Regions from separate parts of the Pseudomonas sp. ZT5P21 genome, predicted to be linked through region 2. Evidence: riboswitches for the same ligand, from Rfam matches in the RefSeq annotation. Region 2 holds a riboswitch; the other holds the start of a gene.
The links. Region 2 has a riboswitch for manganese ahead of ACYZT9_RS05605 (TMEM165/GDT1 family protein). Riboswitches for the same ligand answer to the same signal wherever they lie in the genome.
Positions count from the first base shown of each region.

Region 1 (10,861 bases), 2.5 Mb from region 2:
CTTTCGATTTTTTCCTCTCGTAGAGACGAACCCAGGAGCTTGCCATGAAAAAGAAGCCGCCAAACCGCACCAGCCTTGAGAACGAAGTGATCGTTGCGGTGATCGTGTTGTACCTGCTGCTCGCCATTGTCATGACGGCGGTGCATTACATGCAGCCAGCGGATCAGGAAACCACGACATCATCAACCTCGCCTTCCCATAGCGAGCTCAAGCCAGAGAGCAAGTAAGGGCAGTTGCCCATCTACCGGCCAGCATTCGAGTAATCAAACATGATCCGCAGCATTATCAAGAATCACGCAACGCTTTCTATCGCTCAGGGGCTACCTCAGCCGGAGCATGATCGTGACGTCGTTTGGCTTGAGGTAAACGCGCCTACGGTCGAAGAGCGCGCGAGCCTCCAGCAGCGCTTCGGCATTGAAACATCCCCGAAAATCAGTAGCGTCGTCGAGGACGGCCACTTTCTGTATATGCGCTCCAAACTGCTTGCATTGGATGTGAACGGAGCTCCGCATTTTGGAGGTGTGACCTTCGTCTTGGGTGAGCAGGTGGTAGCGATTCTCTGCGATGACGCGGACTTCCGCCCGTTTGATGTCGCCCTGCAACGCTTACGCCGCAAACCTGCCAATACGCAGAGCCCGAAAGCAGTGCTGCGGGTATTACTGCAGATGGCCAATGACGGTGCTGATGCTGTTATCGACCGTATTGCCGACGAGCTGGAAAAGAGTGCCGAGGAGATCTCCGAAATATCCGATGGCTACAACGCGAGTGGTAAGGAGTTGGGGGTGCCGGACTTGATCGACACGATGCGCGCGCTCAACGACAAGGAAGAACTGATTTCACTCTGTATTGAGGCGCAGCTATCTCTTGCACGTGCTGTGCGCTACCTCAGTGGTGAGGTGGATAACGTAACCGAAGCGGATGTGCAGGGTTTGGTAAATGAACTCACCGCCGACGTTGCCGGCGTCAAGGAGCATGCCTACTTCGAACACGAGAAGGTACGGTATCTGCAAAACGCCGTGACGAACATTCTCAACATAAAACAGAACCAAATCGTCAAAGTGTTCACCATCATTACGGCTGTCTTCCTGCCGCCCACACTGGTCGGCACGTTCTACGGCATGAACTTCGCGGTGATGCCAGAACTTTCGTGGGAGCACGGCTTCATCTACTCGATGGGACTGACACTGTCGGCTGCGGTTCTTCCACTGGTTTACATCAAGCGCAAGGGATGGCTGCGCTAATTGAGAATGCGCACTGGTGCGTCGAAGGATTTGAGCCGGCGGCAGTCTCTGCCTCCGGCCTTCACGTTGGGTGTTAACGCCCTTCGCTACGATGGTTAGCCTTCGCAGGCCTCTGGACTACCCGGTACCTTTCTGGTCAGGTTGAATGCAAATGGGTGGTCAGATGCAATGCAAATGGATGGTCAAGTCCATGCAATTACACAGCCGGGAGATTGCATTCCACTTGACCACCCATTTGCATTGCCACTGACCAGCCAATTGCATCCGTACTGACCAACCGTTTGCATTCGACTTGACCAACAGGCGCCGCAGTGACGACCGACAGAGAACGGCCAATAGCGGCCCTAGGCAAGCAATTATTTCGGTGCTTGGACTTAACGTGTTCTACTCCGCGCCGAGCACGAGTAAACCTCGTGCTCGCGCTTCCTCACCACATCTCTAGCAATTTCAAGGTCATTGCTTCGATGGCATCGTTAGGCAGCAGACTCTGAGCAAGGAAGTCTTTAACTCCTAACATATGGCCTTCATGAAGGCGATACCCATCGCCCCCGACGCAGTAATCCCCAGACACGACGGTAGCCATAGCTGGGCAACTCGCTGACCTGTTGCTGGATCTCAACCACCAACTCAGCGTCGTCCACAGGTCTGCTTCGCCGTACTTTGGGCGATACCGATTGCTTGATTCGAACCGTTAATTGCGAGCGCGCCACACCGAGACATTCGCTGACCAGCTTCACTGGTCGTCCCCCGGCAACAAGGGTGAGTGCGCAATCCATTTTCGCGACCGGGCGATCTCCACGGCCTCTTTGAGGATTTCTGCTTCCATCGTTTTTTTGCCCAGCATCCGTTGCAGTTCACGGATTTGCTTGAGCGCATCGCTCAGCTCGGAGGCCGGCACTACGGCCTCACCAGCACTGACCGCCGACAGGCTGCCGTCCTGATACAGCTTGCGCCACAGGAACAGCTGGTTGGCATTGATGCCGTTACGCCGAGACACCACCGAAACGCTTTGTCCCGGCTCAAGGCTCTCGTGAACCATGGCCAGTTTTTGCTCCGGGCTCCAGCGGCGGCGCCGCTCCTGGCCCAAAAGCTCTCCACTCTTATCGTTGCTGTTAGTCATAAACATAACCGTTTGCCTATCCCTTATCGTAAGGGGGAAACGGTGTCCTGTCTTTCATGGGGCTCGTTCATACCCCGCATTGAGGAAACCCTTTTTATACGACTGTTTAACAGGTCGGGCGGTAGTTTTACTGCTGCGTAAGTCCTTTCCTTCCACGATACGAGAACCAAACTTTACTTCAGCCAGCCTTTGCGCCGAAAAAAACAAAACGGTACAACCACACTTATGAGCATTAGAGTAAGAGACATCGGGTATCCCCATTTTTGGGTCAATTCCGGCATGTATTCGAAGTTCATGCCGTAGATGCTAGCGATCAGCGTGGGCGGCAGCATGGCAACAGCGGCTACCGAGAATATCTTTACCACCTTGTTCTGGTTGATGTTGATGAAGCCGATGATGGCGTCCATCAGGAAGTTGATCTTGTCGAAGATAAAGGCAGTGTGACCGTCCAGTGATTCGATGTCGCGCAGGATCTGCTGGGCCACCTTGGTTTGTGTCTTGCTCAAGCGTTGCTCGCGCGACAGGTAGGACAAAGCCCTACGGGAGTCCATCAGATTGCGGCGGATGGTACCGTTGAGCTCCTCTTGGCGGGCAATGCGCGCGATAAAATCAGCCGCCTCGGCGTCGGTACCGCGCCGCTCTTCCAATACCCCTGTGCTGATCTCTTTTAATTCTGCGTGGACGGACTCCAACACGTCCGCTGAGTATTCCACGTCCATGGAGAAGAGATCGATTAGTAGCGACATGCCACTTACATTTGAGGCATCCCGGCTTCTACTTCGCATGCGCAGCAGGCGGACGATGGGCACATCCTCGTCATGCAGGCTGATCAGCAAGTTCTGAGTGACGATGAGCTGGGCTGGGACGATTTGGTAACCCTGCTGCCGTCCGGTGAGGAAGTCAGCACGCAGGTAGAGGTGGCTGTGTTCTTCATACACCCTGGCACTGGCTTCAATGTCCTCCGCCTTATCGGGAGCCTCTGCGTCAATGCTGAAGGTGCTACGTATCCAGCCGAGTTCTTCTTCGGACGGGGCCACAACGTCGATCCAGAGCACGCCAGGGGCGACAAGATCCTGGACAGAATCGATTTGATCATGGTGTAGGCGCGCGTTGTCGACGCGGAAGAGATGAATCATAAACACTCCTCAAGGCTAAAAAGGGGTACGTAAGGTGGGTCGAAGCAGAACAGACCTGTGCTCAGAAGCGGCTTAGGGTGGAAATGACCGACTCATGCCTCCGATGCCTAGCATGCGAGAAATTGAACTGGTCAAGTAATTCTGGCCACCCGTTAAGGTTTTCACGCCGGCAGTTTCTCGATAGCTACCGGCGTTCGGTAATTGTTGTAGCTATGGAGTATTGCTGCCTTGCAGGCGGCGATTCCAAAAGTCATGCCGCTTTACAACAGCAACAGCAATAACCTGCAAGCTGCAAGTTTGAAGCAAAAGCAGATCTGCTCCGCTTCAAACTTGCGACTCATAACGAGTAGCATGCCGCTGCGTCAAACCCACCCGCTGCTCTGCATCGCCTTGTACACCGCGACGATCGCCAGGACGAAGAAAGCCGACGCCGCCAATCGGCGAATCAAGGTCAACGGCAGTTTGTCCGCTGCAAAATTGCCCACCAGCACCACCGGCACGTTGGCAATCAACATCCCAACCGTGGTGCCGATGATCACCAGCCACAGCTCCGGGTATTGCGCGGCGAGCATCACGGTCGCGATCTGGGTCTTGTCGCCGATTTCCGCGATGAAGAACGCGATCAGCGTAGTCAGGAACGGGCCGAACTTGCGGGCGGTGCCGACTTCGTCGTCATCCATTTTGTCCGGCACCAGGGTCCACAGCGCAGTCGCGGCGAAACACGCGGCGAGGATCCAGTGCAGCATCACATCGGAAAAGAAGCTCCCGACCCAGGCGCCGACTACACCGGCCGCCGCATGATTGGCCAGGGTCGCGGCGACGATGCCGGCGATGATTGGCCAGGGTTTGCGGAAGCGGGCGGCAAGAATGAGTGCGAGCAATTGCGTCTTGTCACCGATTTCGGCCAAGGCAACGATTGCGGTGGGAACGAGTAAAGAATCCAGCATCAGGGTTTTCCTAAGGGGCGGGTCGACACGGCTATGACACGTACAGCCTTCCCGCCCCGGGTAAGGTGTTCGTGTCATAGGTCTTGTCAAACCCTGGCGATCCGTCTGATGCGGTCGCGTGGGTCGCATACGCCATGGTCTGAGGACCAAGTATGTTGACGTACGCCGGACGAGCATGGCGCTCGTGGGAGACTACTCCCCTAGGACGGAGCGGATTCTGCCTAGGCAAATCCGATTGGGCAAGCCTCTTTTTTAAAGAAGTTTCAGCCGCGCTTGGCCCAGTAGATTCTGAAACTCTGCCATTCAGCCTTGATTGCGCCCAACCCCGAGGTGCTCTTCAATCAGCGGCTGGTACTTCAGGAAGATGTTCGCGACCAAGTGAAGTTCGCCGCCGTTTTTCAGATGTTTGGCTGCTTTTCGCAGCAAGTTTTCCGTGGCGAAATAGTCTGTGTGTATACCGACATGGAAACGGTGGGTTCCTTAGGATTGCACTCAAACCCATCGGCGCGGTGTCAATTCCGTCAAAGGTAACACCTCGGCCTCCAGACCATTGGTCGCCAGGGTCTAGCGTCTTCGACATACAGGGTCTTCGCTGCGGCGGTTTCGGCCAATGGCGAACATTTTCTTGGCCATCCCGTTCCCCCTCGCACTGTAAACCTCACTTTCCAGCAAGAAACTGTGGATGACCTTTCGTCAAACGGCTCTTGCATAGGGGTAGGGGGTATGCCTATTATTCGAAATGCATAGCTAAGGGGGGTATCCCATGGGCCATATCGCTTCCAACAAAGACGATCTTCTCAAACGCGTAAAACGCATCGCAGGACAAATCCAGGCCGTTGAACGTGCGCTGGAATCAGATCTCGATTGCGCAAAAACATTGCATCTAGTCGCTGCCACACGTGGAGCTATCAACGGATTGATGGACGAAATTATTGAGGATCACGCCAGAGAGCATGTAGCGAATTCAGCGCTCAGCGATGAAGAGCGCAACAAGGGTGTCGAAGAGCTTCTTGAAGCCATCCGTCGCTATTCCAAGTGAAGTAATCAGGTACACGTTTATGAGTAGCAGCACCCATATCGACATTAATCACATACACGACCACGTATTCCTTGGGTCAGCGCACGAAGAGAATGCCAAACGTACGCTTTGGGTCGTGGCGCTAACGGTGGTGATGATGATTGGCGAAATTACCGCCGGTTATATCACTGGCTCAATGGCTTTACTTGCCGATGGCTTTCACATGGCGACCCATGCCGGCGCTTTGGGCATCGCTGCGGCTGCTTACGGATACGCAAAGCGCCACGCCTCAAGTAAGCGGTACAGCTTCGGTACGGGAAAGGTTGGAGACCTGGGTGGATTTGCATCGGCGCTCATTCTCGGCATGGTCTCCTTGGCAATCGGCGTAGAGTCCGTTATGCGCCTCTTGCAGCCAACGGAGGTTCAATTCGGAACCGCTACGCTAATTGCGATTGTGGGTTTGATCGTAAACATTGTGAGCGCGCTTCTGCTTGGCCACGGTCACAGTCATGGGCACGATCATGATCATCATGGCCATGGACATCACGGGAACGATAACAACCTGAAGGCAGCGTACGTCCATGTCATAGCGGACGCTCTGACCTCCGTCCTAGCAATTGCGGCACTGCTCGCTGGCCGGTACCTCGGATGGGTATGGCTGGATCCCGTAATGGGTATTGTGGGTGCCATTGTTATCGCGCGTTGGGCATGGAGCTTGATAGGTGTCACCTCTGGTGTATTGCTGGATCAAACTGATGCGCACGTTGCAGAGGAAATCCGCGACCTGGTTGAGAAGCCAGGCGATGCAACCATCACAGACTTGCATGTCTGGCGGATTGGGCCAGAAGCGCATGCGGCTATCGTCAGCGTCCTTGGCGAAGCCTCTGCGAACCCCGAAAGCATTCGTGAACGTCTCAAGCCTGTTCACGAAGTCAGTCATCTGACTGTCGAGTTTCGACCTGTCTGATCTGTCTGATTTCTCGGGCAAGGGCTCTCATTGAGCCCCTTCGCTACCGTCTCCCTACTCGCCCGGTGCAGAGCGCCTCCCTTTTTTTGACTCCAAAGGAGCCCGCAATGCCCTTAAGCAAGCGTGAACTTGCGCGGATCGAGCGCCGTTTGATTGCAACTCTCACCGAGGCTTGCGAAACAGCAACAGTTGAAATTAAAGGCTTTTCCTGGCTCACCCATAAAGTTGACTTAAACGCCCTCCCGGAAACCCTGAAAGTGATCTGGGTGTTCAAAACGTTGGCAGACAAAAAGCTTGCCCAGGCCAGCGCGCAGAAGACGCGCATATTGGAACTGACGGCCAAGGCGCTGAACGATGCAAACACTGATCTGCGCCCATCCGATAAAAATGTAAGGTTTGATTCTGAGGAGGAGTGCCAACGAAGTCATGGTGGTGATTGGCCGAAGCGCCTAGCGCAATCACATATGACAAGGGGCAATTGACGATGGCTAAGGAAATCGAAAATCCATGCATTTCAATTTGCCAGTTAAGCGGCGATCTGTGTGTGAGCTGCGGGCGAAGTAAGGAAGACATCAGGAAATGGAAACGCATGAAGCGGCCTGAAAAAATGGCCGCTGTGCAAAGGGCGAATATGCGTTTGAAAGGACTGAAGAAAGCACACGGATAGCTGGGGTTGCACACTGAGCTCGCGCGCAGCGCTAACAAATCAGTCACTCGACCGACAACGATGAGCGCAGGCTCTGAATCCGACACCTTTGAACGTTTTTACCATGAAAACCGTAGGCCCATGCCCCGGTTACCTGAGGTCTCTCATGCTGAAAATCCTAGCCAACCGCACCTACCGTCATCTCTTTCTCGCCCAAGTGATTGCGCTCATAGGAACCGGTCTTGCCACTGTCGCGCTGGGCCTGCTGGCGTTCGACCTTGCGGGCGCCCAAGCAGGTGCTGTCCTCGGTACAGCGCTGGCGATCAAAATGACGGCTTACATTGGCGTAGCGCCCATTGCGGCGGCTTTTGCAGAGCGCCTGCCTCGTCGAGCGATGTTGGTTTCTCTGGACTTGGCGCGCGCCTTGGTTGCACTTGCGCTGCCGTTCGTAACGGAAGTCTGGCAAATCTACGTGCTGATCTTCGTCCTTCAATCGGCCTCGGCAGCGTTTACCCCGACGTTCCAGGCAACCATTCCGGACATCCTGACGGATGAAGATGACTACACCCGCGCCTTGTCACTATCACGCCTGGCCTACGACCTTGAAAGTGTCGCCAGCCCGATGCTCGCCGCTGCGCTGCTGACCGTGGTCAGCTTCCACAACCTGTTCGCCGGCACTGTCATCGGGTTCCTTGCCTCAGCAGCCCTGGTCGCCTCAGTGTCGCTGCCAAAGGCGAAGCAGGCACCACGACGCAGCATCTACGAACGAACCACCCGTGGTATGCGCATATTCCTAGCCACGCCGCGACTGCGTGGGCTGCTGGCTCTCAACCTGACGGTAGCTGCCGCCAGTGCCATGGTCATCGTCAACACGGTGGTGTTGGTGCAGTCGCGCTTTGCTCTGCCGCAGAGTTCTACGGCATTGGCGCTGGCCGCGTTTGGCGGCGGCTCCATGATCGCTGCTCTGGTCTTGCCCCGGCTGTTGAAAAACATCAAAGACCGAACAGCCATGCTGTTGGGCGGAGGAATACTGGTCGCAGGTTTGGCCGTTGGTATCAACCTGACCACCTACAACTTCCTACTGCCGCTGTGGATGGTGCTCGGCGTGGGATATTCGCTGGCCCAGACCCCGAGCGGTCGGCTACTGCGTCGCTCGGCACATGCCGAAGATCGCCCGGCATTGTTTGCCGCCCAATTTGCACTGTCCCATGCCTGCTGGTTGATTACCTACCCATTGGCGGGATGGCTGGGTGCCAACATCAGCCTCACTGCGTCGTTTGTTGGGCTCGCTGTCGTGGCCGGTAACGCACTGGTGGTCAGCATTGTGATCTGGCGTCCGGCTCATGACCAAGAGACGATCAAACACACCCATGAGAACCTGCCGAACGATCACACCCACCTCAACGGACACGAAGGTGTAAATCACGAACACCCTTACGTCATCGATGACCAACATCGTCGGTGGCCGAATTGATGGGGCGCAGGGCGTTCAAGATCTGCTGAGTCTGATAGCAACCTATGCCACAAGACTCTGATTTACATTCTGCCTGCGTGACGTCCAGACAACAGGGTGATGCGCAGAAACCATTGGAACAATCATGAATCTCTCCCTGTTAAAAGAAGTTTTAGCGAGTTTCCTTCGCACCCGCCGCATCGCCCGCCACTTCCGGCGACTTGCAATGCTGGAATCGCTATCCCAGACCGGTGTCAGCCGCAAAGTGCCAGCTACGCTTGCGCAAGCGCGTGTTGCAGCTGCCAAAAGTGACACGAGCTCACTGCTCAAAGCGCTTGAGACCCATGCTGCTGGCCTGACCGAAAGCCAAGCCGACACGATTCGCGAGCGAGGTTGAGCACGAAAACCAGTGGCTGCACCTGCGGTGCTACTATCTGGTTCGCCACCGCCGCGCCAATCGTATGAAAGTGTTGGTGCATGACGGCGTGGGGATCTGGCTTGCAGCCCGGCGTTTGAATCAAAGGGCGCGTCTTTTGGCCAGGGGGGCGGCACGGCGCTGAAGTCGAGTTGGATGCAGAGCAAGTTCGCCGACCATCTGCCGCTGTATCGGCAAGAGAAAATCTTCAGCCGAGCCGGACTGCCCATTGCTCGTTCTTCCCTGGCGCAGTGGGTGGGCAAATGCCTCGGCGCCCGGGAGTCAGCCACCTTAAAAGTCCGCCTTGCCGAAGATGGATGGAACAGCCGCGATGCGGCAAAAGTGGCCCAGGCTTATACCCGGATACGAAAAGGTGTAACCGCGCGGAGTTCGCTACGAGCCGTGCTGAGGCGCAGGCGTTTCTGCAGCACAAATGGAACAAAGAGCTTGAGTACCGCCTGATCAAGGAGCTTTGGGCGTTTACTGACAATCGAATCGCTGTGCGCTATGCCTAGCCGAAAAACCAGTAGCACACCACAATCGAGGCCACCACCCCGACCAGATCCGCCAGCAGGGCGCAGCCCACGGCATGGCGGGCGCGTTGCAGGCCGACCGAGCCGAAGTACACCGCCAGTACATAAAAGGTGGTCTCGGTGCTGCCCTGCATGGTCGCGGCGACCAGCGCCGGGAAGCTGTCGACGCCGTGGGTCTGCATGGTCTCGATCAGCATGGCGCGCGCCGCGCTGCCGGAGAAGGGTTTGACCAGGCCGGTGGGCAGCGCCTCGACGAAGCGCGTATCCAAGCCTAGGCCCTCGACCAGCCAGCGGATGCCGTCGAGCGCCAGGTCAAGGGCACCGGAGGCGCGCAGTACGCCCACGGCGCAGAGCATGGCGATCAGGTAGGGCAGCAGGTTTTTCGCCACCTCGAAACCTTCCTTGGCGCCCTCGATGAAGGTCTCGTAGACCGCCACCCGCTTTAACGCGCCCAGCAGTAGGAAGGTCAGGATCAGGCCAAACAGGGTCAGGTTGCCGAGCAGCGAGGAGAGCGCCGCCAGCGCAGTCGCCGAGAGCCCGGCGAGTATCGCCATAAAGCCACCGAGCAGCAGCGCGCCGCCGCCAAACCAGGCCAGCAGCACCGGGTCCCAGAGTTTCAGACGCTGCATCACGGCCACCGACAGCAGCGCGCTGAGGGTGGAGACGCTGTTGGCCAGCAGGATCGGCAGGAACACCATGGCCGGCTCCGCCGCCCCTTGCTGGGTGCGGTACATAAAGATCGACACCGGCAGCAGGACGAAGGACGAGGCGTTCATCACCATAAACAGCACCTGGGCGTTGCTCGCAGCGATGTTGCTCGGGTTGAGTTCCTGCAAGGCCTTCATCGCCCGCAGGCCGATGGGCGTGGCGGCGTTGTCCAAGCCCAAGCCGTTGGCGGTGAAACTCAGAGTGATCAGGCCTAAAGCCGGGTGGCCGCGCGGCACTTCCGGCATCAAGCGGGCGAACAGCGGGCTCAGCAGGCGCGCCAGCACATCGATCAAGCCAGCCTTCTCGGCGATGCGCAGGAAGCCGAGCCAGAGCGTCAGGGTGCCGAACAGCAGAACCATGACGTCGACCGACAACTTGGCCATGGCGAACAGACTTTCGACCATGGCGGCGAATACCGCCGGGTCATCCCCCAGCAACCAGCGGGAAAAGCCGGCAATCGCCGCCACCACGAAAAACCCCAGCCACAAGCCGTTGAGCATAGTTATCCCCCCCCCCGTTTTAATGGGCGGGATAATAGCGCGGCTGGGCTGGCCGCGGTGTGCTTATAAGTCTAAGTGGCGGCTCGCTGGCTGGCTGGCTTCGATCAGAGCCGTTGGCGACGGCACATGATGAACGAGACGACAAACATCACCAGGAACACCGCGAAGAGAACCTTC
Region 1 is NZ_CM142705.1:3,702,271-3,713,131, forward strand. It holds gene ACYZT9_RS17130 (hypothetical protein) at 45-227, shown strand; gene ACYZT9_RS17135 (CorA family divalent cation transporter) at 270-1,241, shown strand; partial or broken gene ACYZT9_RS17140 (transposase) at 1,784-2,361, opposite strand; gene corA (magnesium/cobalt transporter CorA) at 2,535-3,497, opposite strand; gene ACYZT9_RS17150 (TMEM165/GDT1 family protein) at 3,860-4,444, opposite strand; yybP-ykoY riboswitch at 4,533-4,658, opposite strand; partial or broken gene ACYZT9_RS17155 (methyltransferase) at 4,708-5,008, opposite strand; gene ACYZT9_RS17160 (metal/formaldehyde-sensitive transcriptional repressor) at 5,208-5,483, shown strand; gene dmeF (CDF family Co(II)/Ni(II) efflux transporter DmeF) at 5,503-6,429, shown strand; gene ACYZT9_RS17170 (hypothetical protein) at 6,537-6,911, shown strand; gene ACYZT9_RS17175 (DUF1289 domain-containing protein) at 6,914-7,096, shown strand; gene ACYZT9_RS17180 (MFS transporter) at 7,242-8,549, shown strand; gene ACYZT9_RS17185 (hypothetical protein) at 8,674-8,925, shown strand; gene ACYZT9_RS17190 (hypothetical protein) at 8,990-9,088, shown strand; partial or broken gene ACYZT9_RS17195 (IS66 family transposase) at 9,085-9,207, shown strand; partial or broken gene ACYZT9_RS17200 (DUF1348 family protein) at 9,187-9,455, shown strand; gene ACYZT9_RS17205 (nucleoside recognition domain-containing protein) at 9,455-10,684, opposite strand; partial or broken gene ACYZT9_RS17210 (DUF1328 domain-containing protein) at 10,789-10,861, opposite strand, start outside.
Region 1: it holds a riboswitch for manganese, as region 2 does, so the genes downstream of both, ACYZT9_RS17150 (TMEM165/GDT1 family protein) here and ACYZT9_RS05605 (TMEM165/GDT1 family protein) in region 2, are expected to answer to the same signal.

Region 2 (10,861 bases):
CGATGGTGTGGTCGACGTAATACTCGACTTTGTCCTGCAGCGTGGCCACCGAATTGATACCGGCGAACTCACGGCGCAACCGATGAGCTATAAGAGGTTTAAGCATCCAGCCGAAGGCACCGGCGAAACGCGGGAAGCGGAAGTGGGTGAGGATATCTAGAAACGCCTTGTCGCCGAGCAAGCGTGCCAGCACCGCTGGGACTTCGCTGTCGTCGTAAGGTCGGATGGCATCGAATTCGCCCATCATGCTCTCTTGTTGGAAACGGCTAGGGTAAGTAAAGGTTTTGATCGAAAACCAACGGGGCACGGTCTGAAAAGTCCGCCAGACAAAAATAGCCCTGCAAATAGACCGGCGATTATACGCACAAGTCACCCTGGAGACCGCGATGCTGGAAACTGCGCAGTATGAATGTCCGTATTGTGGGGAAGAGGTTGAGACGTCTGTCGATCTGTCAGGGGGTGATCAGACCTATATCGAGGACTGTCAGGTGTGTTGTCGGCCGATTACCTTCGTGTTGCAGGTCCATGGAGAGGAATGGCATCTCGAAGTTTTCAGTGAAAACGAGTGAGGGGCATCTATGCAGCGAATCTACGAACCGGAAAACCTGATGGAAGGCGAGCTGCTGCAAGGCATGCTCGCCAGCGAGGGCATCGAGGCGCATCTGGTCGGGCGTGATTTACTTGGCGGCACTGGCGAATTGCCGATCTTCGGCCTGCTTGGCTTGTCGGTGGATAACGACCAGGCCGAATACGCCCGGGAGTTGATCAACGCGTACAATGCCGCGCTGCCGTTGCCCGGTGATGAACCGGAAAGCTTTCCCGGCACGCTGGTCTGTTAGGCTGACGTTCGTTTTATCAAGAGTCGTGTTGCCCCATGTGTGGACGTTATGCCCTGTTTCGCTGGAACCCCGCCTTCGCGGCCTTGCCTGGCTTTCCCGTCGATCAGCAGGCCCAGTGGAATATTTCCCCGAACGATTCGGTATTGATGCTGCGTGCCGGCGTTGACGGCCAGCGTGAACTGGCCCGCGCACGTTGGGGTTTGACGCCGCCGTGGCTGACCGATCTGTCCCGCACGCCGGCCCATGCCCGGGCCGAAACCGTGGCCGAGCAACCGATGTTCCGTCAGGCACTGCGCGAGCGCCGGTGCCTGCTGCCGGCCAACGGTTTTTACGAATGGCGCGGCACCACCCGCAAGCGACCGTATTGGCTGACGCCGGGGGAGGGCTCGACGCTGTTTTTTGCGGCGATCTGGGAAGCCTATCCGGTGCAGGAACAGGTGTGGTTGAGCACGGCAGTGATTACCCAGCCGGCGGCGAGCCAGCGTCGGCCGTTGATACTGGATGCGGCGGGGCAGGCGGCGTGGCTTGATCCCGAGACGCCGTTGCATGTGTTGCAGGGGTTGCTGGCCAGTGAGCCCGCGGCGCTGCGCGAGCGGGTGTTGGCGAATCTGGTGAATGATCCGAAGCTCAATGGACCGGAGTGTTTGACCCCGGGTTGATGTGCTGCCTGGATTGACGCCATCGCGAGCAAGCTCGCTCCCACAGGGATTTGCGGCGTTCACAATACCTGTGGGAGCGAGCTTGCTCGCGATAAGGTCCGCAAGACCTTCCGGCAATCCTTAAACCTTGAACTGATTGATCAACCGCCGCTGCTGCTCGGCCAGCTTGGTTAGATCCGCACTCGCCGCGCTCGACTCATCTGCCCCACCCGCCACCTCATTGGCCACTTGCCCGATGTTGATCACGTTACGGTTGATGTCATCCGCCACCGCGCTCTGTTCCTCGGCCGCACTGGCAATCTGGGTGTTCATGTCATTGATCACCGACACTGCCTGAGTGATCGCATCCAGCGCTTCGGCCGCTTTCGCCGCCTGTTGCACGCTTTCATCGGTACGGCTCTGGCTGTCCTCCATCACCCGCACCACATCGCGCGTGCCTTGTTGCAGATGCTGGATCATGGTCTGGATTTCTTCAGTGGCCTTCTGGGTCTTCTGCGCCAGGTTACGCACTTCATCGGCTACCACCGCAAAACCACGGCCCTGTTCACCGGCGCGTGCCGCTTCAATCGCGGCGTTCAAGGCCAGCAGGTTGGTCTGTTCCGCGATACCGCGAATGGCGGTGAGGATCGCGTTGATGTTCTCGCTGTCCTTGGCCAGGGTTTGCACAACGCTCACCGCCTTGCCGATTTCCACTGCCAGTACACCGATCGAATTCGACGTATCCCGCACGATCTGTTTGCCCTGAGCCGCCGCCTGATCCGCATGGCTGGCCGCTTGCGCCGCCTGGGTCGCGTTGCGCGCCACGTCCTGGGCGGTGGCGGTCATTTCATGCACCGCCGTGGCGACCTGATCGATCTCGACCATTTGCTTCTGCACGCCAATGTTGGTGCGAATCGCGATATCAGCGGTGTGTTCCGACGAATCGCTGACGCTCTGCACCGACGTCACGACCTGAGTGATCATCGCCTGCAACTTGGCCAGGAAGGTGTTGAACCCTTTGGCGATCGAGCCCAGTTCGTCGGCGCGATCGCTGGTCAGGCGGCGAGTCAGGTCGCCTTCACCTTTGGCAATGTCGTCGAGCATGGCGACCATCTGCTTGAGCGGCCGGGCAATGCCGTGGCCCACCAGCCAGATCACCAGCAAGCCGATACCGGCGATCAGCAAACCGACCATGGCCATGCCGAAGGTGTCGGATTTGCGTTGCGCATCGAGATCGCCCTGAAGTTTTTGCAGGTCGGCCATCACTGCGTTCAGCGGCAGCTGCAGCATCAGTGTCCAGCGAGCGTCGGTCTGGCCGATGCCGAACGGCAGGTACAACTCGATCCGGCCCTTGGCCTTGTCGACGGTGTAGGTCACTTCGCCGCGCTTGAGATTGGCCATGTTGGCGATCTGTTGGCTGTCGAGGATGTCACTGACCTTCTCGCCGAATTTGCTCGGGTCCTTGGTATAGGCCACGATCCGGCCATTTCCGCCAATCAGGGCCATGACGCCCGAGCCGCTGTACAACTTCTGGTTCGCGCCCAGGAGCATTTCCTGAATGAAGTTCACCGACAGGTCCGCGCCGACGATGCCCTGGAAGGCGCCGTCGAGCATGATCGGTTCAATAAAGGAGGCGAGCATGACGATCTTGTCGCCGACCTTGTAGGGGGCCGGATCGATCACGCAGGATTTTTTGGTTTCTTTCGAGCACAAGTAGTATTCGCTGGCGCGCACTCCGGTGGACAGGGTTTTCTGGTCGTCGACGTCCACCAGTTTGTCCAGGCCCAGGCTGCCGTCCTCATTGCGGAACCACCACGGCAGGAAGCGCCCGTTGCTGGCGTCGATGCCCGCCACCTGAGTGTCGACGTAGGCCGCGTCGTTGTGGTCGAGGGCGTTTTTTTCCCAGCCGATGTAGGTGCCGAGGATCTTCGGGTTCTTGGCGACGTTTTCCTTGATCAGGCTGATCAATTGCTCACGGCTCAAGCTCAGTTGCGGCTGACCGTCGGCGCCCGGCGTGCCGATCAAGGCGTTGACCCGCACCAGTCCGCCGGCAATCAGCAGGGGTGCTTCAAGTTCGCGCTGGATCTGACTGACCTGGGTTTGCGCCAGAGACGTGAGGCGCTGTTCGATGACTTGCTCGAATTGCGCCTGCGTCCGCTCTTGAACCATGTCTTGAGTGCGTGCACCGGAAAACAGCGCGTACAGCACCAGCGCCGCCACGACGCTTAAAACAATGGCACCGGCCAGGGCCGCCACGGAAAACTGGATCGACTTGAATTTCATGGGTGCTCCGCACGCAAGAGGACATCTGCGGTGGTGTATCGGCAGAGGGGGTGATGGGCATGAGCGGGGTGGTGCGAAATGGCTGTTTTGGAGTGTTCGATGTCGCAAATGAATCATTGCGGGCGGATACCGGCCGTGGCGGGGGAAGTTATGTGAATTTTTTTCTATGGCAATGAGAGCTTTGTCCGAAATATGCGTCTGAATGTCTGTTGTATCTGGCGCCGATACATTTCCCCGCCTAGGATACCCGGCATGTTTTCAGGGAGTTTTTTGATGAGCAAGCGATTGGTTTTGTGTGCACTGAGCGCGGGTCTGTTACTCGCCGGTTGTCAATCGGTCAACACCACCAGCGGCGGCGCCGTGGGCGTGGAGCGCAAACAGTACATGTTCAGCATGTTATCCACGGACGAAGTCAACCAGATGTATGCCCAGTCTTATCAAAAGACGGTTGGCGAGGCGACCAGCAAAGGCGTGCTGGACAAGACCAGCAACGATGCCAAGCGCGTCCAGACGATCGCTAATCGACTGATTGCCCAGGCGCCGATTTTTCGTCCTGATTCGGCCCAGTGGAAATGGGAAGTCAACCTGATCAAGAGTGACGAGCTCAACGCCAACTGCGGGCCTGGCGGCAAGATCATTTTCTACACCGGACTGATTGACAGCCTGAAACTCACCGACGATGAAATCGCCGCGATCATGGGTCATGAAATTGCCCACGCCCTGCGCGAGCACGGTCGTGAAGCGATGTCCAAGGCGTACGGTATCGAAATGGCCAAGCAGGGCGCCGGTGCCTTGTTCGGTCTGGGCCAGGACAGCCTCGCCCTGGCGGACACCGTGGCCAACTATGGCATGACCCTGCCGAACAGCCGCGCCAACGAAAACGAGGCTGACCTGATCGGCCTGGAGCTGGCGGCCCGCGCCGGGTACAACCCGAACGCCGCGATCACCTTGTGGAACAAGATGAGTAAGGCCTCGGAAGGTTCGCCGCCGGAGTTCATGAGCACTCACCCTGCGTCGAGCAGTCGGATTGCTTCGTTGCAGGCGGCGATTCCGAAGGTGATGCCGTTGTACGAGAAAGCGCCGAAATCCTGATTGTCATGTGTTGAGGCTAATGACGCCTTCGCGAGCAAGCCCGCTCCCACATTGAAATGCGGTCAAAATGTGGGAGCGGGCTTGCTCGCGAAGAACGATTACACGGTATTACTGACTAACCGCGTCAAACCCACCCGCTGCTCTGCATCGCCTTGTACACCGCGACAATCGCCAGGACGAAGAACGCCGATGCTGCGAGGCGACGGATCAACGTCAGGGGCAGTTTGTCCGCCGCAAAGTTACCCGCCAACACCACCGGCACGTTGGCAATCAACATGCCCACGGTGGTGCCGATGATCACCAGCCACAGTTCCGGGTATTGCGCAGCAAGCATTACTGTCGCGATCTGGGTCTTGTCGCCGATTTCCGCGAGGAAGAACGCGATCAGCGTGGTCAGGAACGGCCCGAACTTGCGGGCGGTGCTGGCTTCGTCGTCATCCATCTTGTCCGGCACCAGGGTCCACAACGCCGTCGCGGCGAAGCTCGCGGCGAGAATCCAGTGTAACGTCGTATCCGAGAAGAAACTGCCGACCCAGGCGCCTACCGCACCGGCTGCCGCATGGTTGGCCAGGGTTGCGGCGACGATGCCGGCGATGATCGGCCATGGTTTGCGAAAACGGGCAGCGAGAATGAGCGCGAGCAATTGCGTCTTGTCGCCGATTTCGGCCAAGGCAACGATTGCGGTGGGAACGAGAAGTGAATCCAGCATCAGGGTTTTCCTAAGGGGCGGGTCGACACGGCTATGACACGTACAGCCTTCCCGCCCCGGGTAAGGTGTTCGTGTCATAGGTCTTGTCAAACCCTGGCGATCCGTCTGATGCGGTCGCGTGGGTCGCATACGCCATGGTCTGAGGACCAAGTATGTTGACGTATGCCGGACGAGCATGGCGCTCGTGGGAGACTACTCCCCTAGGACGGAGCGGATTCTGCCTAAGCAAATCCGATTGGGCAAGCCTCTTTTTTAAAAGAAGTTTCAGCCGCGCTTGGCCCGGTAGATCCTGAAACCCTGCCCTTCAGCCTTGATCGCGCACACCCCGAGGTGCTCTTCGATCAACGGCTGGTACTTCAGGAAGCTGTTCGCGACCAGACGTAGTTCGCCGCCGTTTTTCAGATGTTTGGCTGCTTTTCGCAGCAAGTTCTCCGTGGCGAAATAGTCTGTGTGTACACCGACATGGAACGGCGGGTTGCTCAGAATCGCACTCAAACCCATCGGCGCCGCATCGATGCCGTCACCGGTAATCACGTCTGCTTCCAGGCCGTTGGCGGCCAGGGTCAAGCGACTGCTGGCGGCCGCAAAAGCATCCACGTCGAGCAGTGTGACCTGATTGTGCGGATAACGACGCTTGACCGCGGCGCCCAACACGCCCGCGCCGCAGCCGAAGTCCAGCAAATGACCGCTCGGCAGTTTGTCCAGATGCTCAAGCAGCAACGCACTGCCGCGATCCAGGCGACCGTGGCTGAACACACCGGGCAGGCTGATGACTTTCAGCGGACCTTCGGCCAGTGGCAATTCGTAGGTCTGGGCCAGGCTTTCCAGCGACTTGGCTTCGGGTGCATTGGCCACGGTGACCAGCCAGAGCTGGCAGTGACGCGCGCTGTCGAGCTTGCGCGGTTTGCCGAACGGGTTGAGCTGCTTGGCCGCGCCTTCGATGCCGCTGCGTTTTTCACCCACCAGATACAGTTCACGACCAGCCAGTCGCGAGGCGAGGGCGTTGAGGATGTAGTCGGTGAGGTCCTTGGACTTGGGCAGAAAAACCACAGCGGTATCGAACTCGCGCTCGGGCGCGGTCACGCCGAAATGGCTGCGCTCGGCGAAGCGAGCGTCCAGCGCGGCCTGGTCGCCGGCGTGCCAGCACCAGCCATGGGCGTCGGGCAGACGCCCCAGCAAATCATCGGCGGGCAAACCGGCCAGCAGCACCGAACCCTGGAACAACTCGGCCTGACGAAGCAGTACTTCACTGCGCGGATCCATACTCTGCTCCCTGAAAAAAAGTGCCGCAGTCTATCAACTGACGACCCGCTGCGCTTTACCGCTGAAGTAGCCCTGAGCGTTTTCGGTCAATTGGCCAACGATCCGCTGCCGCGCCTCGCGACTGCCCCACGCGTTGTGCGGCGTGACGATCAATCGTGGAATGTCGGCGGCGAGTAACGGGTTGCCGCCGGTCGGCGGTTCGACGCTCAGCACATCGGTGGCGGCGCCACCCAGGTGGCCGTTGCGCAAGTCCTCGGCCAGCGCCTGTTCGTCGATCAAGCCACCACGGGCGGTGTTAACCACGAAGGCGCCCGGTTTCATCGACGCCAGTTCGCGGGCACCGATGAAGTGACGAGTATGTTCGTTGAGCGGGCAATGCAGGGTCAGCGCATCGATCTGCGGCAGCAACTCATGTAGCGGCATACGGTCCGGCCGGGCAGGACGTCCCGGAATCTGCCCGAGCAGCACGCGCATGCCGAAGGCTTCCGCCAGTCGTGCAACCGCGCCCCCCAACTCGCCGTGACCGAGCAAGCCCAGGGTTTTGCCTTCCAGTTCGACGATCGGGTAGTCCAGCAGGCAGAACTGTTTCGCTTGTTGCCAGCGACCTTCGCCGACGGCTTTCTGATAATCGGCGAGGCGCGTCGCCAGGTTGAGCAGCAACATGATCGTGTGCTGCGCCACCGATGGCGTGCCATAACCCTGGCAGTTGCACACAGTAATGCCATGGGCGCGGGCGGCGGCGAGGTCGACGTTGTTGGTGCCGGTGGCGGTGATCAGGATTAGCTTCAGCTCGGGGCTGGCGGCAATGGCCGCGGCGTCGATCAGGATTTTGTTGGTGATGGCGACGGTGGCGCCCTTGAGACGGTCGATGACCTGTTCGGGCGTGGTCTGCGCGAATAGCTGCAAATCGTCGAAGCAAGCACGCAAGGGGCTGAGGTCGAGATCGCCAAGGTCCAGCGATGGATGGTCGAGGAAAACGGCGCGGCGAGGGGTCGTCATCAACTGTACCTTTTGTGCATTGAATGGAAGGCGTAATCTGCGGAGCCTACCAGATGAAACAAATCGTTACTTACGGCCAGGCCAGACGCCGAACCTGTGGGAGCGGGCTTGCTCGCGAAAGCGGTTTAACATTCAACATTTCCGTTGTCTGACACACCGCCTTCGCGAGCAAGCCCGCTCCCACAGGGGAGATGCAGCCTTTAATTCGACTGATCAGCCCCAGAGGAGCCCCCATGTACTGGACAGAGTTCTTGACCGTCGCCTTCATTCATTTGCTGGCCGTCGCCAGCCCCGGCCCGGACTTTGCGGTGGTGGTGCGTGAGAGCGTGACCCACGGTCGTCGCGCTGGCACCTGGACCGCGCTGGGCGTCGGTACGGCGATTTTCCTGCACGTCGGCTATTCGCTGCTCGGCATCGGCCTGATCGTGTCCCAGTCGATCGTGCTGTTCAACGCCTTGAAGTGGGCCGCCGCCGCTTACCTGCTGTACATCGGCTTCAAGGCCCTGCGTGCGCAACCGGTCCCACCTGCGGCTGACGATCTGCACAAGGTAGCCGGCGAGCGCACCGCTCGAGGCGCCTTCACCTCGGGTTTCGTGACTAACGGTCTGAACCCGAAAGCCACGCTGTTCTTCCTGTCGTTGTTTACCGTGGTGATTAATCCGCACACACCGCTGGCAGTGCAGGCGGGTTACGGGATTTACCTCGCAGCGGCTACCGCCGTCTGGTTCTGCCTGGTGGCGATGCTGTTCAGTCAGCAGCGTGTGCGCGCCGGTTTCGCCCGCATGGGCCACTGGTTCGACCGGACCATGGGCGCCGTGCTGATCGCCATCGGCGTAAAACTCGCATTCACCGAAATGCATTGATCGAGGTAGGAGCTGCCGCAGGCTGCGATCTTTTGGCGTTCTCAGTCGAGCCAGGATCAAAGATCGCAGTCTGCGGCAGTCCCTACGAATGCTGGCGCAACGCTAGCATTTGCTGAATGTTGCAAATCATCCCTTTGGCTGATTTGGCTGGCGTTGAAGGTCACTAGAGTGCTTACTTTCAGTCACGACCGTGCAGTCAGAAAAGGGATTCTTATGTTGCAGACTCGCGTTATCCCCCCAGCCGAAGGCGCTTATCAGTACCCGCTGTTGATCAAACGGCTGCTGATGTCCGGCGCGCGCTATGAGAAAACCCGCGAGATCATCTACCGTGATCAGTTGCGATACAGCTATCCAACCCTGATCGAGAGGGTCGCACGCCTGGCCAACGTACTCACGGCGGCGGGCGTCAAGGCCGGCGATACCGTGGCGGTGATGGACTGGGACAGCCATCGTTATCTGGAATGCATGTTCGCCATCCCGATGATCGGCGCGGTGATCCACACCATCAACGTGCGCCTGTCGCCGGAACAGATTCTCTACACCATGAACCACGCCGAGGACCGCTTCGTGCTGGTCAACAGCGAGTTCGTCGGGCTGTACAACGCGATTTCCGGGCACCTGACCTCAGTGGAGAAAACCCTGCTGCTGACCGACCTGCCGGAAAAAACCGCCGACTTGCCGAACCTCGTCGGCGAGTACGAGCAGTTGCTGGCGGCCGCGAGTACGCAATACGACTTCCAGGACTTTGACGAGAATTCGGTCGCGACCACGTTCTACACCACCGGCACCACCGGCAATCCCAAAGGCGTGTATTTCACCCACCGGCAACTGGTGCTGCACACCATGGGCGTGTCGACGATCATGGGCGCCATCGACAGCGTGCGACTGCTGGGCACCAACGACGTGTACATGCCGATCACTCCGATGTTCCATGTGCACGCCTGGGGCTTGCCGTATGTGGCCACCATGCTCGGGCTCAAGCAGGTCTATCCCGGTCGCTACGACCCGGAATATCTGGTGGAGCTGTGGCGCAAGGAAAAGGTCACCTTTTCACACTGCGTGCCGACGATCCTGCAAATGGTCCTCAACGCCAAGGCTGCGCAAGGCACGGACTTCGGTGGCTGGAAAATTGTCATTGGCGGCAGTGCGTTGAACCGTTCGTTGTACGAAGCCGCCAAAGCCAATGGCATTCAGCTGACGGCCGCCTACGGCATGTCGGAAACCGGGCCACTGATCTCGTGTGCGCACCTCAACGATGAGTTGATGGCGGGCACCGAAGACGAACGCACCACGTATCGAATCAAGGCCGGCGTGCCGGGGCCGCTGGTGGAAGCGGCGATTGTCGACACCGACGGCAATTTCCTGCCCGCCGATGGCGAGACCCAGGGCGAGCTGGTGTTGCGTGCGCCGTGGCTCACCGAAGGTTATTTCAATGAGCCGCAGAAGGGCGCCGAGCTCTGGGCCGGCGGCTGGTTGCACACCGGTGACGTGGCGACACTGGACAGCATGGGCGTGATCGACATTCGCGACCGGATCAAGGACGTGATCAAGACTGGCGGCGAGTGGATTTCCTCCCTGGACCTCGAAGACCTGATCAGCCGCCACCCTGCGGTACGCGAAGTAGCAGTGGTGGGCATCGCCGATCCGCAATGGGGCGAGCGGCCATTTGCACTGCTGGTAATCCGCGAGGGCCATGTAATCGGGGCCAAGGAACTCAAGGAACACCTCAAGCCGTTTGTCGAGCTGGGGCACCTGAGCAAGTGGGCCATCCCCAGCCAGATCGCCCTTGTTACTGAAATTCCCAAGACCAGTGTCGGCAAGCTCGACAAGAAGCGGATTCGCGTCGACATCACCGAGTGGCAAGCCAACAACAGCACCTTCCTCTCGACGCTTTAAGTGTCTTGCGGCGTGCCTGAAAAGGCACGCCAGCCCCACCAAGCAAGCGCTTGGCTTGTCAAATCCGAATTTTCAGCCATCCTTCCCGTGCCGACAGGTGTCGGCTTGGCGAAAGGACTGTTCCAGAGTGGCTGGCAGCTGCAAATCACACTTTAGAGGGATCAAGCAGTACTACCTGCTGGCTATAGTCCGCTCAAGGATTTTTAAGAACGGGGCAAACGCACAAAACGGGGCGATGCAACTTTGGCGTGACTTCGGGAAGCCTTGGCTCTCAGTCAA
Region 2 is NZ_CM142705.1:1,217,480-1,228,340, forward strand. It holds gene ACYZT9_RS05570 (1-acyl-sn-glycerol-3-phosphate acyltransferase) at 1-247, opposite strand, end outside; gene ACYZT9_RS05575 (CPXCG motif-containing cysteine-rich protein) at 387-569, shown strand; gene ACYZT9_RS05580 (putative signal transducing protein) at 579-839, shown strand; gene ACYZT9_RS05585 (SOS response-associated peptidase) at 875-1,498, shown strand; gene ACYZT9_RS05590 (methyl-accepting chemotaxis protein) at 1,619-2,461, opposite strand; partial or broken gene ACYZT9_RS05595 (methyl-accepting chemotaxis protein) at 2,474-3,877, opposite strand; gene ACYZT9_RS05600 (M48 family metallopeptidase) at 4,034-4,852, shown strand; gene ACYZT9_RS05605 (TMEM165/GDT1 family protein) at 4,977-5,561, opposite strand; yybP-ykoY riboswitch at 5,650-5,775, opposite strand; gene ACYZT9_RS05610 (methyltransferase) at 5,826-6,824, opposite strand; gene ACYZT9_RS05615 (2-hydroxyacid dehydrogenase) at 6,858-7,823, opposite strand; gene ACYZT9_RS05620 (LysE family translocator) at 8,057-8,686, shown strand; gene ACYZT9_RS05625 (fatty acid--CoA ligase) at 8,900-10,582, shown strand.